3 regions of the Synechococcus sp. BL107 genome follow, and region 2 is predicted to be linked to each of the others. Evidence: predicted binding sites of a transcription regulator. Region 2 holds the regulator's gene; each other region holds the start of a gene.

Region 1 (6,956 bases), 190 kb from region 2:
TGCCGCATCAGAAGGGTGGTGTTTGGCTCACGGCAATGATTGATCAGTTGATGCCATTGGGTCTGCCGGTTGTTGTGGTCAGCCGCCATCAGGTTCACGCGGATGTCTTGGCGCATCAATCTGATCTGAAATTTGTGTTGGAGCCACCTCCCTGGAATGGACCATTGCAGGCTCTCAACTTTGTTTTGTCATCCGGATCAGATGGTGCTTGGCTTGTGCTTCCCGTGGATATGCCTCGGCTCACGACCGTCGTCTTTCAACAATTGATTGACGCTTGGCGACGGCACCCCAACAAGGTGGCTGTGGCCCATGACGGTGAGCGCCTTCAGCCGCTTTTGGCCATCATTCCTTCGGGATCTCCCTTCCGAACATCTTTGTCAGAGCAGCTTTCTAGTGGTTGTTATCGCTGGTTGGACTGGTTGGACCGGGTGCCCTATGAGTCAGTGGTGCTGCCTTCAGGTTGTTTGCTGAATGCCAATCAGCCGAAGGATCTGTTGGCGTTGTCGGAATGACTGATACGACATCGAATGTTGATTGGTATGGAAGGCCACTGGGTGTGATGCGTTTGTCGCTGACGGCCCGCTGCAATTTGGCGTGCCCCTATTGCTGCCCTGATTCTCGTGATCCAGAGGGAATGCTGGATTTGCAGGACCAGTTGCGTTTAATTCGTGTTGCTTGTTCCTTGGGAGTTCATACCGTCAGGCTGACCGGCGGAGAGCCATTGCTCAGTGATCGCCTTGAGCCATTGTTGGCGGCGATTGCTTTTGATCGACCTGCTGGCTTGAAGGAATTAGCTCTGACGACGAATGGTGTTCTGCTTTCGCCTGAGCGAGCTTTGCGGCTCAAGCGTGCTGGTTTGGACCGTATAACGATCAGCCTGGATGGTGCCGATGGAGCCAGTGTTGCTCGCATGGCTGGTTTGCAAGGTGGGGCTCCAGCTGGTCAATCCTTGTTGGATCAGGTGTTGTTGGGTCTAGAGGCGGCTCGATCGGCTGGCTTCCATTCGTCTCACGGTGCTTTGAAGCTCAATACGGTGATTCAGAAAGGCCGGAATGATGATCAGTTGATTCCGTTGGCCCGGCTGGCCCGTGATCGCGGGTTGGAGTTGCGTCTGATCGAATACATGGATGTGGGAAGCCGTAACGGTTGGTCGCTTGCTCAGGTGATGCCTGCTGTGGAGATGGTGCAGTGCGTGTCATCGCACTGGCCTCTAGACCCGGTTGGCCGTTCATCAAACTCCACGACATCGCGGTGGCGGTATCGCGATGGTGCTGGCCATATCGGTGTGATTAGTTCAATTAGCGCGCCGTTTTGTGGAGATTGCAATCGGATAAGGGTTACTGCAGATGGTCAAGTATTTACTTGTTTATTTGCATCGCAGGGCGTAGATCTTCGGCCTTATTTAAGAGCTAGCGAACCAGAGCTTCAGCTCCGTGATTGCCTGGCTGGTTTATGGACGCGCCGCTCTGATCGCTTTAGTGAAGAGCGGAGTCTGCGGAGTGGTCAAGAAAAACCCCATGCCGAGATGGCTTATCTGGGGGGATAGGGCTATCTGGTGCCGTTTATTGGATATTTATGAAATCGTTTCTAGTTCTTAGAGCCTTTCTTGTGGTTGTCCTAAAGAGCGTGAAAGTGCTTTCTGCAGTCATCAAGAGTGATCACACACTCAACACCTTGGTCTCGATTCACCACGCGGTAGGTCTGGCCGGTGGCCATGCATTTCGTCCGGGCATCCACGAAAGCTTTAAATTCCGTTTTGCGTTGGATTTCAGGCTGCCAGTGAGTGCCTGATTTTCTCTCGATTGTGAACATGGCGGGACCTAACCCTTGCACCATGGCTCTGATGGCGACCAGTTGTTCAGAAACTTCGGAAAAAACTCGGGATCACTCCTGTAAGTACGTGGAGGATGTGAGTTTGCCCATCTCTGAGCGCTTGCTAGGGAGTCGCTTCTGCCTGCTCAGGTTCACAAGAACCTTGGCAGGCAGAAGGGTGATGCTCAGCTGCAGCGCACGTACTGCAGGCCGCGGTAAGTCAGTACAACCGACTGCTCAGTTTTTGCTGCCTGTTGGCGCGTCTTGTAGATGTGACGTCGATAGGTGAGCTGAACGCTTGTGGGCTGTTCAGTGACGTGAGGCTGTTGATACTGATGGCCTCTGTACAGAAGGGAAGTCATGGTGATTGTTCAAGCAAGCTCCCAGGTCCCCGTTCCATGGCCTGAGGTGTGATGCGCTTTGCGTATCAGCAAAGTGAACGTTGTGTAGCTGTTGCTACAGCAAAATTTTCCCTAACAACAAATAGCAATGGAGTTCAGACTGATACATCTTTAGGATTTCTTATGAAACTAGGTTGCTTTCTCGTTCATGATTTGCAGTTTTCGCTGGATTCTTAGCTGACGACCCTTCTCAAAAGGGCTGGTGATTAGGTCGTGAATGTTGTTCTTGGGTTTGGAATGGATTGGAGCGTATTGCTTAAAGCGTGGCTGTTGGCACTAAAAAACTTTATTGACTCGGTCAAAGTAGTGGGAAATAAATTGGGAATTCCCATTGCTACATGTTTGAGTTGATTTCGTACGAACGATTTAGGGATACGCCTGCAGTGCGGTTTTTTGATGTCACGATAGGGTCGTCAAATGCCCGTGATCTTGTTATTCATAGTGGGCCTGCCATTAGTCCTCCAAATGATCTGAAAACAGGAGACTGGCAATTTTATTTACATCCCCACCAGGAAGATAATCTCCTCGCTGCAAGTGGAGGGCGTACGTTTTATCTCGTTAATCTTTCTTGGGATCAGCCTTTTCATATTGTTCGTTTAGCGGCTGGAGGCGACATCCTCCGTATCCCTCCTGGAACGTTTCATCGATCCATCTCTGATTTGGATGGATCAGTTGTGCTGAATCAAGCGGTTCGTGACCAGGGAGCATCGTTGACCCGTGAATTCCGTGTTTACAACAGTGGTCGCATCCCTGCTTTGAAATTTGCGACGTCCCTGGGTGCTAGCCGACCTGTGCTGCATGGTGTTGAGCCCCTTCTTCAAGCTGCTTGAATCAGGGTCGTTTTTTTCTCAGGTTGATTGGTTTTGTCGTCAACGGTGGCTTGGATCGTCCAACTCAGTTGGCTTTGCGTTGATGCCAGTCCGCTGAAGTTGCCAGTAATCGCTGCCGTGAGGTCTGGACTTGAGGAGCTTGCCAGCACGATGTAGCGATCGGTTGTTTCTCCTCCGGCGCTCGGATCAAATCCACGCCATCCGGCACCTGGTAAATAAATCTCTGCCCAGGCATGTAGGTCGTACGACTCGGGTGCTGGATTCGCTAGGTGATACCCGCTTACAAATCGTGCCGGTAGCCCAATGCTTCTGCAGCATTCGACCATCAACATGGCGAGGTCGCGGCAGGAACCAACCCGCTCCCGCAGTGTTCGTCCCGCCGGCCAGGCGGCACCTTGATGACGTTGGGTGTATTTGACCCTGTCTTGGATCATCTCGATGAGCTGCTGGAGAAACGACAGTGCTTGTTGGTTGGTGCCCATCAAGGCGTCTTGAGCCAAAGCAACAGCTGAGGGATCGTGTTGCCCATTTGGCAGCCAGCCCTCCAGTGCACCTTGAAGATCTGGATTTAGACGACCCCGTGGGTAGGGGAGCAGTGGTTCGCGACCACCTAGACAATTCAGTAAGGGCGCTGCAGTTGTGGTTTCAACGCGACTGCAAGCTTCAAAGCGGAGTTCGTCGGTGGTGTTCAGAAAGCGCACGCGTTGAATGGCATCGCCACTGGCTGCCACGAGTTCATGGCTGTGGCAGGGCTTGGGCGAAATGTTGAGTTGGTAATCCAGCAGGCGCTGATGACCATGACCCCGAGGTCGCATGCAGAGTCTGTGCTCGCTCAAGCTGACCGGAGCGTCGTAGTTGTAAGTGATGCAGTGGGTTAGCTCAGCGCGCATGAGGGATCAGTGGGAATGGAGCCAAGGTCGGTGGTGACGAAATATCGAGCGTGAATGAGTTGATGGAGTTGATTGAGATCCCCCTGTAACTCGTCAATGGCTTCGTGCAGCCCCCGTTCAATCAGGGCGTCAATCCGCACATAGCTCCACTTGGCGAGCAATTGCCCCCGCAGGCATTCGAGATCATCAGGAGGGCCCAGTTGTGGCTGTCGTTGGATGAGCTGCAATGTGTCGTTGATTTGTTGCAAACAGAAGCGCACTGACCTTGGAAAAATTGGATCCAGTAAAAGGAACCTGGCCACAGAGGATGGAGTGATCGCCTGTTGAACACTTTGCCGGTACATCTGGTAGGCCCCAGCTGTACGAAGTAGAGATATCCACTGAAGTTCATCAAGAACACCGCCAATTTCTTTTGGGGTTGGCAGAAGAAGAAAATACTTCACATCAAGGATTCTGGATGTTTTGTCGGCGCGTTCAATCCAACGGCCTAGTTGACTGAAGAGCCAGGCTTGATCGCGGCTCAGGGTGACATCCGTAATGCCATAAAACAGTTGGCAACCTCTTCGGATGCTGCGGAGTTGTTCTTGATCTGGTTCCTGCCAGATGGCTTCTCCATCTTGAACATTCCAGTAGAGGTCGTTCAATTGCTCCCACATTTCTGTGGTAATAACATCGCGGATTTGGCGTGCATTTTCCCTGGCAGTGGCAATGCAGCTGAGGATGCTGTTGGGATTGTCGCGATCAAGCAGCAAAAATCCCACGACATCTCGCGGAGATCGCAGCGGATAGCCCTGATCGAAGCTCTGCCTGTCTCCACTGGCATCAATCAGTGGAAGCCACGGTTCGGCGCTGCCAGGTGGACAATCCAAAGCCATAGCTTCACTGACTTCTAGAAAACGAGAAATGTTCTCTGCGCGTTCCACATATCGATTAATCCAGTAGAGGGAGTCGGCAACCCGGCTCAGCACGAGATCACCTCCTGACTCGTTGTTGCAACCTGGCCATCACCAAGAAACTGGCTGTCACCGACAACCCATGTGTCCTTGCAACCACCACCTTGCGATGAGTTCACGACAAGGGAGCCACGTTTCAAGGCGACGCGAGTGAGTCCACCGGGACTGACCCAATTCGATGCTCCGCGTAAAACATAAGGCCTTAAATCCACATGACATGGAAATAGCTCCCCATTGCTAAGTGAGGGAACAGTTGAGAGTTGAAGTGTGGGTTGTGCAATGTAATTTCGAGGATTTGATCTAATTTTTGAGTCGAATTCTGAAATTTCACTTCGGCTTGATTGTGGTCCTATCAACATTCCATAACCTCCTGCTTCGGCTACAGACTTCACCACAAGCTTTTCGAGGTTTTCTAAAACGTACTGGCGATCATCTGGGCGGGAGCAGAGATAGGTTGTGACGTTATCGATGATTGGTTCTTCATTGAGGTAATAACGGATCATTTTGGGTACATAGGCGTAGATCAATTTGTCGTCGGCGACCCCGGTTCCTGGAGCATTGGCGATGGCAATGCGGCCGTTTTGTAAAACATCCATAAGGCCCGGCACGCCAAGAGCAGAATCACGGCGGAAGACCTTTGGATCAAGGAAATCGTCATCGATTCTTCTGTAGATCACGTCCACCGGTTCGCGTCCAGTGGTGCTGCGCACCCAAATGCGGCCGTCTTCGCAGATCAGGTCACGCCCTTCCACTAGGGCTATGCCCATCTGTTGGGCGAGGTAGCTGTGTTCGAAGTAAGCACTGTTGAACACTCCAGGTGTGAGCAGCACAACGCGTGGTGTGTCTGTCCAGGGAGCTAAGTCCTGCAGTGTCTGCAACAACCTGGAGGGATAGTCGTCGATGGGTTGCACGGTTCGACCAGCAAACAGGCTGGGAAACAACCGCTTCATCACCCGTCGGTTTTCGAGGAAATAGGCCACACCAGATGGACAGCGCAGGTTGTCTTCCAGCACCCGCCATGTGCCTTCTTCGTCGCGGATTAGATCCAGTCCTGAGATATGGCACCAGCGATTCAACGGCAGCTGGATGTCTTGCATCTGGGGTCTCCAGCCCTGAGAACTTTCCACGTCTTCACGCGGAATGACACGATCCTTCAGGATTTTCTGTGGTCCATATACGTCGGCTAAAAACCGATCGATGGCTTCTAATCGCTGGACGAGACCACGTTCGAGCTTGGCCCAGTCGTTGAGGTGAATGAGCCTTGGTAGGGGGTCGAAGGGCAGGATCCTTTCCCCACCATGTAATCCAGTTCCATTCAGCCGGAATGTGGCCCCGAGCCGTCGCAAGAGGTTTCCGGCAGAGACATGATTCCGATTGAGTTCCGTGAGCCCAATCTGACCAAGCGAAGAAAGTAGTGGTTCCAAGTCTGCTCTGGGGGCAGATTGTTTCCGACAAAAATATTCGTCGTAACCCAGGGTTGGCCGATACTCATTGAACATTGGCTCAACAATCGATCAATACATCAAAGAACTGTGTGTCTGCTGAGCTAAGTGTTGTTTGTTACTGATCGCTCGATCAGGTCATCAACCGGCTCGAGTGGTGGGTTTTTTAGTCTCTGTTTATACCCCTGATTGATCAAGGATGATGAGTAGACCAGTGACGAAAAGCATTTTTTGCCTAGGGCAGTATTGCTGAAAACTCTCTGATGTCGTTTTGGATGAAGTTCTTTGGTCGCGATTGATTTTCGCGATGATGCTGTTCAAGAACTCACCGAGATTTACGAGCGCAGTCAGGTCCTTTGGATTCAATAATGGCTCGATGAAATGGCTGAACTCCCCATGCTTAATCGACTTGTTGCTTGATTGTTGGCACAGCTATGGAGAGCTGATCTAAGGCATTGGAAAGGAATCGTTGGCCGAATTGTTCAACGGTGTCTCCAAGACGGTCGACCTCGTGACGGAGATGGTTCGGCCCGTGCTCTCCCAAGGCATCGACAACAAATTCATGATCCTCCTGGATCCAGCGTTCCAAATTCCCCTTCTGCACTTCCCAGTGACATTGCAGACCGAG
Region 2 (6,956 bases):
GACCCACCGGGTGGGCGTGAGCTTTGATGTGCAGTCGATGCGATATACCGGCGAACGCATCTGCAGGGCTGCAGCTGGTGAACTCGACCTCGAGGAGGTGTTTTATTTGCGCCCGTTGGGGCAATACAGCAACCGCCAAGGCAAGAAATATGCATACAGCCAAGCTGAACGGGATAAAGATCTCCATCACTGCAAAATCAGCGCTGATCGATACCAAGAATTACTCGAAGCAGGCTTCGCAGAAGAACATGCGCGCGGGATTCTCCCTTTCGACTATCGGCAGCATTTTGTGGTGAGCTTTACCCTCCGGGCCTTCCTGCATTTCATGGATCTGAGGGCCAAACTCGATGCTCAACAAGAAATCCGCGAGCTTTGCGATCTAATGTGGCCCCATCTTCAAGCCTGGACGCCAGAATTTGCCGCTTGGTATGAAAAAACTAGGCTCCATAAAGCCAGACTTGCACCTTAAACAATCACATGAAATATTATATCTAAATAGTAATTAAATTTTTAGCTCAAACAATTTATACCTTTGCGAGGGTAACGCGTTCAGGCTGATGTTGATATTTTCCTTCGCGGTCGCTATACGTCGTAGCGCAAGGTTCGCCTTCAAAAAACAACAACTGACAGATACCTTCATCTGCATAAATGCGGCAATCAGCTCCTGAGCTGTTACTGAACTCAAGGGTGAGATGACCTTCCCAACCAGCCTCCGCTGGTGTGGTATTCACGATGATCCCGAGACGAGCATAAGTACTTTTTCCAAGACAAATCACAGTGATGTTGGGAGGGACTTTCATCTTCTCCAAGGCCACACCTAGGCCATAGGAATGGGCCGGAAGTATGAAATAACGGCCATCTTCATCTTCATGCAACGGTGTGGGCTCAAGATTGGCTGGATTGAACCGCTTCGGATTCATCACCGTGCCAGGCACATGCCTGAAAATCAAAAACTCTTGTGATGACAGACGAAGGTCATAGCCATAGGACGAACATCCAAAGCTGAGCACAGGATTCTCACGCTTCTCCGGGTCGAGATGACGCACCAATCCCGACTGAAACGGCTCGAGCATGCCCTGCCCAGCTTGTTCCGTAATCCAACGATCACACTTGAGCATCAGAAACCTCGGCGTAGTTCCGTGACTTGATCAGCCATCTCAACAACATTGGCGGGGATAGCAGGACCAGTGATGATCACATCCATCGAGCCTGGTCGTTGTTCAAGAGCTGAAAGCACTTCAGCTTCATCGATGTAACCAAAGCCGATGGCCAAGCCAATCTCATCGAGAACAAGTTGATCTAGATCACCGGTGATGAGGTGTTGACGGCAAACCGCCCAGACGGCTTGAACCGCATCGCGACAGCCTTCCAAGTTCGGCTCAGCAACACAGGCCGGAACAGCTGGCCGCAACCAAACGAGCCCCCCACATAACTGCACACGACCTGATGGCCCCTGTTGCACACCACCCTTCAAAAACTGACTGATCAGGACGCGGCTACCAAGACCTGCTGCGCGAACCGCTTGGCTCAACACACTGGAATAACTTCCGCGATAAGAAGCTGTATGCACCTGGAGCTGACCTTCTGGAGCAACCAGATGCAAGGCAGGCGGCGGTGCAAGAGCATCGGGAACAGGCCACAAACCACCACGTTCAGTGACACGGTGATCGCCTTCAAGAGAACGGATCTCCTGAGATTGATGGCGGTCGGTCAGGCTTGCGATCATCGGATCAGGTCACACCGGGACAACCCGGAAGACCTTGAATGTAGCGGCGTTATGCCATTCAACAAGGCATCCGACGCTACCTATGGTGGCTCAAGCGCAAAGAGAAGGGAACTGCGAGGCTGATGTGACTTCTTCTGTGCCATGAGCGATCCATCCCGAGCCCGAGCCGATGGCCGCTGTCGCAATGATCTGCGGCCGTTTTCTGTGACTTGGGATCCGATGGGGTTCGCCTTGAGTTCAGTCACTGTGAGAACCGGTCGAACAACTGTTCTCTGCAGCGTTTGCCTCGATGACAACGTGCCGCGCTGGCGTCGAGGCGAGGGGCTTGGGTGGCTCAGTGCTGAATACCGCCTACTACCCGGCTCAACACCGCAACGGCAGGGGCGTGAGTTGATGAAACTGTCTGGCCGCACCCAAGAAATCCAACGTTTGATCGGGCGCAGCCTCCGGGCGGCGGTCGATATGGCAAAGCTGGGAGAGCGAACCTTGCTGATCGACTGCGACGTCATTGAAGCGGATGCCGGCACCCGAACAGCAGCCATCACAGGGGCCTGGCTGGCGTTGCAGCGGGCCTGTAGCCGTCTTGTTTCCCAAGGAATTCTCGAGAGTTCACCTCTTCAAAGCCAAGTTGCTGCAGTCTCCGTTGGGTTAGTGGATGGCCAGGCCCTACTCGATCTCGACTACAGCGAAGACAGTCGAGCTGAGGTCGATCTCAATGTGGTGCAAGCGGACGATGGTCGACTGCTCGAAGTGCAGGGCACGGCCGAAGGCGCGCCCTTCAGCCGTGCCCAGTTGGATGAACTCCTGGATCTAGCTGAACCCGGGCTCAAGCAACTCATGCAGGCACAGCGAGAGGCTTTGGCTTCTGACTGAACAACCAATGAGTAATAACCGCTACATGACACATCCAGACAGATCCGTAGCTTTCAGCGCAGTCGCGGACAAGCCATGAGCAGCAGCACTGGTTTTACCCGCTATGCGCCTACTAGCACTGCGGCAGCAACCGCTCAGCCAGCAGGCCCTCGCTCGTTGATGGAGGTGATTCGAGGGCTGGAGGGTGCCAGCACTGAAATGGTGGAGCGCAATAAAACAATTTTTTTCCCAGGAGACCCTGCCGAACGCGTTTATCTGATTCGACGGGGCGCGGTGCGCCTTTCAAGGGTTTACGAATCCGGTGAAGAAATCACCGTTGCTCTGCTCAGGGAAAACAGCCTGTTCGGTGTGTTGTCCCTACTCACAGGTCAACGCTCGGATCGTTTTTATCACGCAGTCGCCTTCACCCGCGTTGAGATGGTGACAGCACCAGCAACCTCGGTGCGCAATGCCATTGAAGCGGACACCACTGTTGGACTCAGGCTTCTTCAAGGCCTCTCCAGCCGGATCCTGCAAACCGAAACCATGATCGAAACGCTCACACATCGGGACATGTCGTCCCGACTGGTGAGTTTTTTACTAGTGCTGTGCCGAGACTTCGGAGTGCCTGATGAGTTGGGAATCACGATTGATCTCCGCCTCTCCCATCAGGCAATCGCAGAAGCCATTGGCTCAACCCGCGTGACAATCACGCGTCTGCTGGGAGACTTGCGTCAATCCGGTCTCGTCCAGATTGACCGCAAGAAAATCACCGTTCTCGATCCGATCGCTCTGGCCAAACGGTTTAGCTGATCGGATCTGCAGCCGAGGGCTAATGCCATGAGTGGCTGGCTGCTGATTTTGTCCCTGCTAATCCTCGGGGGGATTTTGTCCACCCTTGGCGATCGGCTTGGCAGCCGAGTGGGGAAGGCTCGTTTGAGCTTGTTCAATATGCGTCCACGCCGCACCGCCGTGGTGATCACGGTGCTCACTGGCAGCCTGATTAGCGCCCTCTCACTTGGCTTGATGCTTTTGGTGAGCCGGCAATTGCGGGTTGGACTGTTCGAACTCGATACTCTTCAAGCACGGCTGAAAGACAGTCGTGAACAACTGGATACAGCAGAACGCGAGCGCATCGAAGCCCGCAAGGCAACAGTGCGCATCGAAGCCGAACTCAAAGCTGCTCAACAACGGGCTCAGACCCTTCGGCAAGAGTTGGCCCCACTCCAGGAACAACGTTTAGCCCTCGAGGCCGACAGAGATCGTCTCAGCCGCGACATCGCAGCCCGAGACGTTGAGATTCAAAAAACCGAAGCCGAGCTCAACACGGTGCGCAACCGCATCCAATTGGGTGAAAAGGAGCTCAAGGACCTGGAACGCAATCTTGTCGCTCTTCGCCGCGGGGCTGTCGTTGTACGTAGTGGACAAGTGCTAGCCACCGCCACCGTTCGCATGGAATCACCCGGTCAAGCCAAACAGGTGGTGGATCGCCTGCTGCAAGAAGCCAATTTCAACGCTTACGGCAAAGTCTTGCCAGGCCAACCACCGGATCAACAGATCATTCGTGTTCCCCGTAGCGACGTGAAGCGCTTGCAGGGGATCATCAGCAAACCAGGCACCTGGGTGATCTCGCTGCGATCAGCGACCAACGTTCTTCGCGGAGAAACGGTGATTTATGCGTTCCCGGAGGTTCATCCGAATCGGTTGGTCGCCCAACAAGGGGACGTCCTCGCATCCGTGAGGCTTGATGCCAGCGAACGCAGTAACACGGCGATTCGCACCCGACTCAATCTGCTGCTTGCCTCGGCCTATGCGGAAGCCAAACGACGGGGCTCGCTCACGGCCGGCCTGCAATTCGATGGCCAAGCCTTAGCGCAACTGGGGCAAACCCTGATGGAGCGTCCGGAACAGGGGGTCACCCTGGAGGCCATCTCCACCCGCGACAGCAATAGTGCTGATCCAATCTTCGTCGCCGTGGAGTCGAACCCTTGAGCCGTCTGGTCGCACTCGATCCAGGACGCAGCAAATGCGGATTGGTGCTGATCGACAGCGAACACAATCGTGTTTTAGAAGGCAAGGTGGTGCCACCCCAAGCAGTGATGGCCTGGGTGGATCACTGGCATGAGCAGCGCAGCCTGGATCAAGTGATCGTTGGCGACGGGACGGGCAGTGCCCAGTGGCTTCAAGCCTTCAACAGATTTGCCAACGTTCAGTCCGTCAATGAGCGCGGCACCACCTTGAGAGCTCGCGACCGGTATTGGGATTTATGGCCAACCAAAGGCTGGCAACGTCTTCTTCCGAAAGGGTTAAGGCTTCCCCCAAACGAACTGGATGCAATCGCTGCCCTGGTGATGGCTGAAGATCACCTCAAGCAACGCTGTTCATGGCTTGGGCCACCCCCAAACTTCTCGCTTAAAACTTGGCCCGAACAGTAAAGCTGTAATCACCACCAGGCTCGAGGCGGTAATCGGTGCGCACCAGAAAACGGAACAGGGCATCTTGAATCAAGGCTCGTCCTAACGACGGTTCCACCGTGAGTTCTCCGCGATCAAACGCCCAATAGAACTGCCACTGAAAACCACCAGCAGCCACCTCACCCTCCACACACTGATCTTGAAAGCACTGACGCAAGACGCGGAGATGGGCTGTTGTGGCAGGGAGGGCCGCCATCAAGTCGCTGAAGGGGATTCATACCTGAATCCATTAATCCAAGTGCCAGCCCGTTCCATACCCTGCTTTTTCAGGCGATCTAAACCATCCAACACTGCATCTAAAACTGCATCAACACAGGGCTGTTCGGCTCGACTGAAGGGGCCAAGAACATGGGACACCGTGCGAGCTCGTCGTTCGGCTGGATTCTCTGCGGGAGCACCGATTCCAATGCGTAATCGAGGGAAGACCTGAGTTCCAAGATGCTGAATCGTGCTGCGGAGACCGTTGTGTCCCCCAGCACTTCCCTGCGCTCGCAGCCGCAACCGCCCGAGCGGGAGATCCATATCGTCGACGAGCAACACGATGTCTTCTGGCTGAAAGCCATACCAATCGAGGGCTGCGCGCACGGAACGTCCACTGTCGTTCATGAATGTTTGAGGCATGAGCAAGCGCAATCGCTGATCCCCAAACCCCATATCAGCCACCAGACCATGCAACTTGGCTTGTTGCCGAAAACTGAAGCCTTCTCTGAGCGCTAAACGCTCAAGAGCCATGAAGCCGATGTTGTGCCGGGTGCCGTCGTACTTCGATCCAGGATTTCCCAGACCAACCACAAGGCTGAGCTGTTGGGCCATCACGACGGATCAAGTCCCCGGAGGGGGCTCTTCATTGGCCTGTTGCTCGGTCGAAGGCAAGGCCTCTGGCTCAGCCATCGCCTTATTGATTTCACGCTCGAACTCCTTGGAGGCAGATTGAAATCCCTTCAAGGTTTTGCCGAGTGTTTTGCCGAGCTCGGGCAAGCGCTTCGGACCGAAAACCAGAAGTGCCACGGCGCCGATCACCGCCATCTCGGGAAGGCCGACGCCGAACACATTCATGGTTTCTAGTTAACCCAAGCCATTCCAATTGACATTGATGCCTTCAAGGATCAATGACTTGTTGTACAGCTGAAGGATCACGAGAAGGAACACGAGGAAAAGCACCATAAAGATGCCCATCACTGGCGTGGTGCCCCAACCGGGAACGACCTTGCCGTACTCGGAGTTCAGAGGGCGGAGGAGGTCTCCCAGACGGGTGCGTTGGGCCATGGCGACGCTTGGGTCTCGGGTTAAAGGAAGTGCCGATACTGTAGGGGCCAGCTCCGGTTAGGGGCTGGTCCTGCCGAAAGATTGTGATGGAAACGTCGTCCCCTGCCCTATCTGTTGCCCTCGGCGTCATGGCTGTTGTGCTTGGACTCACCGGCTTTGGCGTCTACCAAGCCTTCGGGCCACCGTCCAAAGAATTGGATGATCCGTTTGACGATCATGAAGACTGACGCAGCTGTAATTCCGCCAGTTCTCCGGGTGCAAGCATCATTTGATCAACGAATGGGTCGTGCGTCCCACGCCGAACCAGCCAATTGTGTCCTGGTCGCCAAAGGCAACGGGCAGGGCCTGCGTTGAGGACACGACAAGTGACCCCATCCCGATTCTTCTGAAGAGAAATGGGAGTGAGGCTGACGGGCAAGGCAGGAAACCATTGTTTTGCTCGTGCTGGTTGGGGTCCCCACCATCCCGGCTCCCGAAATGCGATCGCAGCCTGGGTGACGCCCGACGCGCTCCAGGAGCCGGCGATCGGCATCAATGCCATGCGCTGACGATGCCAACCGCGATCCGCGCTCGGGTCAGGCCAGGTTGGTCCTCGCAACAACGAAACACCCAGACGATCCGCGTCCCAATCGACGCCT
Region 3 (6,956 bases), 1.0 Mb from region 2:
ACGCCTGATGGATGCAGTTCTGAAGCACCCAGCCTTGATAGCCCGTCGAGCCTAATTGCTCCTGTCATCGGGTGTCGAACGAGGTAGGTTCAAAAGAGGTCGTTGCCGCCGGGCGAATCGTGCCGTTTCATCGATTCCGCTGGGCAGACTTTGTTTTGCCGTCCACGCTTCAGCTGGCTCCCCTGTTGGAGCTTTTGGTTGAACCTGTCGGCTGTGAAATGACCAGTCAGAAAGTCGAGCTTGGCTTACACGAAGCGTTGGTTAATGCTGTGCGTCATGGCAATTCCGAAAACCCCCAAAAACAACTCCGCGTCCGTCGAATTCTGACTCCCAATTGGTTGATTTGGCAGGTGCAGGATGAGGGTTGTGGATTACCTCCGACGGCTCGTGCCGCTGAGCTTCCCCTATCTGTAGACGCCCAACATGGGCGTGGCTTGTTTCTGATTCATCAATGTTTTGATGATGTTCGTTGGAGCCGGCGTGGAAATCGGCTTCAACTCGCCTGTCGCCGTCCTGATTAGTGGCGCGGACAACCGGGATCTTTCAGGTCTCCTTTGATCCATCCCAGCGCTTGATTGGTGAGAGCAGCCACATCCTCAGGGTTGCCGTCTTGAATTAACTGAACCAGGGCTGCTGCAAGGAGTTCGGCGGCGCGTCGGTTCGATTGTGATTTCAACCGGTGCCAATCACGATCACCAATTTTCAAGAGGCTATGGAGCTCAGTCGATTTGGCCTGGGTTTGCTCCGGCCAGATCGAATCTGGTTTAGCCATGGCGATGCGATGTAGTGGATCTAGTTTCGGAGTTGAAGGAGGCGAGCGGATGCCACCAAACCCACGTCGTCGTGAACAGCGACAGTTGAAATGGCTTCATGGCCTCTCCCGATTGATCCAACAGGGAGAATGTCAACATCAGCCGGTGTTGGGCGTTCGGGGACGCCGTTGGAAGCAACGGCAGTCGTTCGCTCAACAGTTGCTCGATCGCGACTTCAAAGGATGGCTTCATCCTCAGCTTTCGGGATCACGTTTTTGGAGAGGGCTGCGCTGGGGAGGAGCAGGATTTGTTGTGGCTTGGGTTATGGCCCATCTTTAAACCAACTCAAGCCACCAATTGGCGATGTCCTTCGCCAACAACAACGAGTGAGTTGGGAAGACTCTCCTCAGAATTCGCGTTCGAATAACGCGTCTCCTTGTTGGGCGACAGAGCATCTTGCCCCCGAATCCAAGCTTGTCGCATCGCTCTTCTGCGGCGATCTTCATCCAAAACCAGTCGATCAGCTGCCGCTTGAGGTGTTTCCTGAGGACGAACGGGTGTTCGAAGGGTGATGCCAAACCCTTGGGCTTCAATTTGAACGTGACCTTCCATCAGGACCACTTGAAAGGTCCAACCTTCTAACCAACGCAACCGAAAGGGATTTGTCATGAATACCCTTTGGGTTTGAATTCACCATATGGCGGCCAGCCTTGTGGGCACAGGGCATGTCAGCGAATCCGCTCAGGTGTGGCTGGAGATCGGCTTCCGTGCAGACCAAATCCTCGTCATGAAGTGGGATTCAGCCGTGACCCCTTCAAATCCAGCGGTGTGGAGTCGAGCCTCAATGTCATCGCCGATGTAATCGCGGTAGTAGGGCTCGTGGAAGAACTTGCGAAAGTTCTCCATCACCACACTGAATTCCGGTGTGTCCGCTAATTGAATCGAATCGGCCAACACGAGCACTCCACCGGGCTCCAACACCCTCCAGGCTTCGTTGATCACGTTTTGACGCGCTTCTCCAGGAAGTTCATGCAGCAAGAACACGCAGGTCACCCCCTGCAAGCATCCATTCGCCAAAGGGAGTGATTCTCCGTTGGCGCGAATCAGTTGTACGAGGGACGATTGGGCACTATTGAGCCAACGATTGGCCTGTCGCAAGTAGGCGTCAGATAAATCTGTTCCGATGAGCTCGGCGTTGGGAAGAGCGGCTCTGATTTGGTGCAGAGTTCGACCCGTTCCTGTTGCTACATCAAGGATGCGTACAGAGGCAGGACTGCGGTCTGAGAAATGCTTCAAACCACGCTTCAAAGGCGCAATAACGCGACGACGCATCGCATCAGCGGTGCCGTTGAAAAGAATTTCAACCTGTAGGTCGTACAAACCTGCCGAATGATCACTGAGGTAACCGTCGGTTTGGTGATGAAAATTTTGAAGGTAGTACTCAGGGAAAAGGGCTGGATCGGTGTCTTTAGGAAGATCACGCACATTGCGTTCTTTCCTCCGATTCCAGATCGAGGGCAGGTCAAGCCAAACCTGGGGGTAGCGACTGGCCCAATCCAGCCAGGGTGCATCGAATAACAGTGATGTTGGATAGACGCCCTGCTCAGCTTCTTGCCAATCACGCTCCTCGAGCTGTGCCATGGCATTGCGCAACGTTTGCAGAATGTCTGGTGACACCGACTCGGTGGTCGGCATCGCCTCTGGAGCCACCAGCTCCATCAGTTTGGTGCTTAGCTCCTTATGGGCCAGTCCAGCGATGCTTTTGCCCTGTTGAAGGGTCTGGTAAGCCAATTTGCTGAAGGGCGTGGTCGCCATCGAGACATCGCACAAGACCACTATTCCAACGAATGCGACAGAAAAATGCGGCTTTGAGTAGGCACTAAAAAGCCCGCCTCAATTGAGGCGGGCTTTGGAGACTCCAACTACCTAAATCAGGCGTCGTAATACATCGTGAATTCGTGGGGGTGTGGGCGCTGGCGCAATTGCTGAACTTCCTCGTATTTGAGGTCGATCCAGTTGTCGATGAAGTCGTCGGTGAAGACGCCACCTTCGGTTAAGAAGGCGCGGTCAGCACTCAGAGCTTCTAGAGCACCATTCAATGAAGGCGGCACCGTTGCGATCTTCTGGAGTTCCTCAGCACTCAGTTCAAACAGATCGCGATCTTCACCATCGCCGGGATCAATTTGATTTTTGATGCCGTCTAACCCAGCCATCATCATGGCGCTGAAGGCCAAGTAAGGATTGGCGAGGGCATCACCTGATCGGAACTCCAAGCGCTTGGCCTTTGGGCTTGGACCCGTTAGAGGAATGCGAACAGCGGCGGAGCGGTTGCCTTCGGAATACACCAAATTCACCGGGGCTTCAAAACCTGGAACCAGGCGTTTGTAGCTGTTGGTGGTTGGGTTGGTGAAGGCGAGGAATGCCGGCGCGTGCTTCAAGATGCCACCGATATACCAACGTGCTGTCTGAGACAGGTTGGCGTAGGTGCCTTCACCGAAGAACAACGGTTCACCGCCCTTCCAAAGGCTTTGGTGAACATGCATGCCTGTGCCGTTGTCGTTAAACACCGGCTTCGGCATAAAGGTGGCGGTTTTGCCGTATTTCTTGGCAACGTTCCGAACGACGTACTTGTAAATCATGACGTTGTCGGCAGCTTCAATCAGCTGCGCGAACTTCATGCCCAGTTCGTGCTGTCCCGCACCGGCCACTTCGTGGTGGTGCTTTTCAATAGGAATGCCCAGTTGGGCCATGAGCAGCAGCATTTCGGAGCGAATGTCCTGAGCTGTGTCATTCGGAGCTACAGGGAAGTAGCCCTCTTTGGTTTGGATTTTGTACGCAAGGTTGCCACCCTCCTCGATGCGGCCTGTGTTCCAGCCGGCCTCAATGGTGTCAACGCTGTAGAAGGATCCACCCTCTGACGAGTTGTAGCGAACGTCGTCGAAGATGAAAAATTCAGGCTCAGGTCCGAAAAATGCCGTGTCGGCAAGCCCGGTGTTGTTGAGGTGGTTGAGAGCGCGTTGCGCTAATGCCCTTGGACAACGGTCGTAATCCTGACCGGTGCGAGGGTCTTGAATTGAGCAAATCATGCTCAACGTTTTATGGCGGTAAAACGGATCGATCCATGCTGAATTTGGATCCGGCACCATCGCCATGTCCGAGGCGTTAATGGCCTTCCATCCACGAATGGAGGATCCATCGAAGGCCAGTCCTTCGGTGAACGACTCTTCCTCCAGCAACTCAGTGCATACCGTCAGGTGCTGCCACTTGCCGTGAAGGTCAGTGAATTTCAGATCAATTAGCTCTATGCCTTCGTCCTTAATTTGACGAAGGACTTCCTGGGGGGTTTTGGCCATGAAAAACGGGCGCCAAAGACGGAATTAGAGAGACCGTAAAGATCTCGATGGCTCCATCTTGTATCAAGGGGGACATTCCGGCTTCTGAATGTGGATCGCGTAACCGTTTCTGTCAAAAAGACAGGATCACAGGCCTGCCAGGGTTTCTCAGCTGTAAAGCGGTGTTAGCGTCCAAATCGGGGTAGTCCTGAGTTCCAAGACATGCGCGATGCCATTGGTGGTCTGATCGGTCGCTACGACCAGCTGGGCCGCTATTTCGACAGGTCGGCGATCGACAGCATTGAGTCATACCTCGATGAATCGGAGCTGCGCATCCGTGCTGTTGAGTTGATCAACTCCAACTCGGCTGAAATTGTGCGCGAAGCCAGTCAGCGCCTTTTTCAAGATGAACCAGATTTGCTTTTGCCCGGAGGGAATGCCTACACCACTCGGCGCCTTGCGGCATGTTTGCGGGATATGGATTACTTCCTGCGTTACGCGAGCTATGCGCTTGTGGCCGGAGACAGCACGATCCTCAATGAACGTGTTCTGAACGGGTTGGACGATACGTATAAGAGTCTTGGCGTTCCGACCGGTCCGACTGTGCGCAGCATTGTTTTACTGGGCGAAGTAGTTGCTGAGAGCCTTCTGCAACAGGGTGTTCCTGCTGACAAGCTCGGCTCAGTGATGCAACCCTTTGATCATCTGGCCCGTGGGTTGGGGGAGACCAACCTTCGTCAGCGCTGAATCAAGGTTTCAGCAGGTTTGCAATCGCCCCGTTTGGGTGCCGATTCGGAACGATGACTGCGTAGGCTCTGTTCTCAGAAATAACGTTCAAGGCCTTGGCGACGTCGCAATCTCTTCTCCATGTTGACGATCGTCATCGCAAGTCCTTTGCTCCGATCGCAACACCCGACCGATTGTTGTTGGGTCCGGGTCCGTCCAACGCCCACCCAACTGTTCTTCAAGCGTTAGCGCGCACGCCCATCGGTCACCTCGATCCGCTCTATGTGGAGTTGATGGGTGAAGTTCAAGAACTTCTTCGCTATGCCTGGCAAACCGATAACCGTCTCACCCTGCCGATGAGCGGCACGGGGAGTGCGGCCATGGAAGCCACGATTGCTAACACGGTCGAACCCGGCGACACGGTTCTGGTTGCAGTGAAGGGGTATTTCGGTCTTCGTCTTGTCGATATGGCCGGCCGTTATCGGGCCAATGTCAAAACCATTGAAAAGCCCTGGGGTGAGTGGTTCTCCCTCGAAGAACTCGAAGCGGCTCTGATTGAGCACAAGCCAACAATGTTGGCAATCGTCCACGCTGAAACCTCAACGGGCGTCTGTCAGCCCATGGAAGGGGTTGGTGACCTTTGCAGAAAGCATGACTGCCTACTGCTGCTGGACACGGTGACGTCTTTGGGCGGGGTGCCGCTCTACATCGATGAATGGAAGGTGGATTTGGCCTACAGCTGCAGCCAAAAGGGGCTGAGCTGTCCTCCCGGGTTGGGTCCCTTCACCATGGGGCCAAGGGCTGAAGCCAAGATGGAAGCTCGTACGGACAAAGTTCCGAACTGGTATCTCGATGTTTCTCTGCTGAACAAGTACTGGGGGAGCGACCGTGTCTATCACCACACGGCCCCCGTCAACATGAACTTCGGGATGCGGGAGGCGCTACGGCTTCTAGCCGAAGAAGGCGTCGAGCAATCTTGGGCCCGCCACCGCCATAACGCTGAAGCGTTATGGAACGGATTGGAGAGCCTTGGTTTGTCGATGCATGTTCCAGCCGATCGTCGGCTTCCCACGCTGACGACGGTTCGAATTCCGGAAGGTGTGGACGGTAAGGCCTTTAGTCAGCACCTCTTGAACCAACACGGCATCGAAATCGGTGGTGGTTTGGGATCTTTGGCCGGCAAGATTTGGCGGATCGGCTTGATGGGCTACAACTCCAATCCAGAAAACGTGACCCACCTGCTCAATTTGTTTGAGTCCGAGCTGCCGAAATTCAGCGGTTCCGTTGCCTCCGCTGCTTGAACCATTGCTCCAGTTGGGTGGAAGCTTCGGCCTCCATCACTCCGCCGATCACCGTCATTTTGTGATGGGCACTGGGGTGGGTTGAGAGGTTCATCGTGCCTCCCAGACCTCCCCTTTTCCGATCATGGGCTCCAAAAACAACGGTCCCCATTCGGGCCTGAACTAGAGCTCCGGCACACATCGGACAGGGCTCGAGCGTCACGATCAAGCAACATTGGTTGAAGCGCCAATCTCCAAGTATCAACGCGGCTTGTCGAAGCGCGACCAATTCCGCATGGCCCAGGGGATCTTGTTCGGTTTCACGTCGATTTCGGCCATGGCCGATGGCTCGACCATCCGGACCCAATACCACTGCAGCAACAGGAACCTCACCGCTGAGGCCGTTGACCTGAGCCCGCTGCAACAGCACCTTCATCCACTCGTGGAATCGATCGGTTTGATCCACTCCGAATCGCAGGCACGGCTGTGAGCACCATCCCACGAAGGGCGAGGATTAGGTCAGTTCAGCCCTCGCTCTTGCACGCCGGTTCCGATCCAAATCCTTCAACGGCACGATTGGCACCGTTTGCGGCTCCCTATGCAACGGATCCTGTGCTGCAGGATTTTCTGCACAGGACGGCGGATCTGCTTTGTGCCTGGATTGGATCGGCGGAGCAGCACAGTCCTTTGCCTCTGATGCGTCCCCAGCCGTCGATTGCACCGAATACTGAGGCGGCGGATCTTGATGCTCTTCTCCACGATTTGCAGGTGGTGATGGATGGGGCCTTCCAGCCATCCCATCCAGGCTCTCTCGCCCATCTCGATCCACCACCCCTAACGGCATCCATTGCGGCGGAACTGGTCTG

The links. Region 2 encodes NtcA, which controls nitrogen genes in cyanobacteria. Its sites were predicted from a motif close to GTANCNNNNGNTAC; they were not measured.
Region 1: the regulator NtcA is predicted to act here: its motif matches at 2,259-2,272, upstream of BL107_RS12115 (DUF4278 domain-containing protein).
Region 3: the regulator NtcA is predicted to act here: its motif matches at 4,166-4,179, upstream of glnA (type I glutamate--ammonia ligase).

Annotation. Positions count from the first base shown of each region.
Region 1 covers NZ_DS022298.1:430,067-437,022, forward strand. The annotation lists gene BL107_RS02060 (molybdenum cofactor guanylyltransferase) at 1-512, shown strand, start outside; gene moaA (GTP 3',8-cyclase MoaA) at 509-1,546, shown strand; gene BL107_RS12115 (DUF4278 domain-containing protein) at 1,998-2,174, opposite strand; gene BL107_RS02075 (hypothetical protein) at 2,552-3,043, shown strand; gene BL107_RS02080 (transglutaminase family protein) at 3,031-3,933, opposite strand; gene BL107_RS02085 (alpha-E domain-containing protein) at 3,918-4,901, opposite strand; gene BL107_RS02090 (circularly permuted type 2 ATP-grasp protein) at 4,895-6,385, opposite strand; gene BL107_RS02095 (GMP synthase) at 6,729-6,956, opposite strand, start outside.
Region 2 covers NZ_DS022298.1:624,379-631,334, reverse strand. The annotation lists gene thyX (FAD-dependent thymidylate synthase) at 1-469, shown strand, start outside; gene dcd (dCTP deaminase) at 525-1,118, opposite strand; gene BL107_RS03105 (cob(I)yrinic acid a,c-diamide adenosyltransferase) at 1,118-1,726, opposite strand; gene rph (ribonuclease PH) at 1,868-2,599, shown strand; gene ntcA (global nitrogen regulator NtcA) at 2,675-3,391, shown strand; gene BL107_RS03090 (DUF3084 domain-containing protein) at 3,419-4,570, shown strand; gene BL107_RS03085 (resolvase) at 4,567-5,013, shown strand; gene BL107_RS03080 (DUF3146 family protein) at 4,991-5,248, opposite strand; gene pth (aminoacyl-tRNA hydrolase) at 5,248-5,865, opposite strand; gene BL107_RS03070 (TatA/E family twin arginine-targeting protein translocase) at 5,875-6,108, opposite strand; gene psbH (photosystem II reaction center phosphoprotein PsbH) at 6,118-6,318, opposite strand; gene psbN (photosystem II reaction center protein PsbN) at 6,405-6,545, shown strand; gene BL107_RS03055 (glycoside hydrolase family 38 C-terminal domain-containing protein) at 6,533-6,956, opposite strand, start outside.
Region 3 covers NZ_DS022298.1:1,645,032-1,651,987, reverse strand. The annotation lists gene BL107_RS08545 (GUN4 domain-containing protein) at 1-55, shown strand, start outside; gene BL107_RS08540 (ATP-binding protein) at 72-521, shown strand; gene BL107_RS08535 (DUF6439 family protein) at 518-772, opposite strand; gene BL107_RS08530 (hypothetical protein) at 771-1,091, shown strand; gene BL107_RS08525 (hypothetical protein) at 1,098-1,421, opposite strand; gene BL107_RS08520 (class I SAM-dependent methyltransferase) at 1,494-2,567, opposite strand; gene glnA (type I glutamate--ammonia ligase) at 2,684-4,105, opposite strand; gene BL107_RS08510 (allophycocyanin subunit beta) at 4,307-4,831, shown strand; gene BL107_RS08505 (alanine--glyoxylate aminotransferase family protein) at 4,927-6,111, shown strand; gene BL107_RS08500 (nucleoside deaminase) at 6,083-6,526, opposite strand; gene BL107_RS08495 (pyridoxal-dependent decarboxylase) at 6,628-6,956, shown strand, end outside.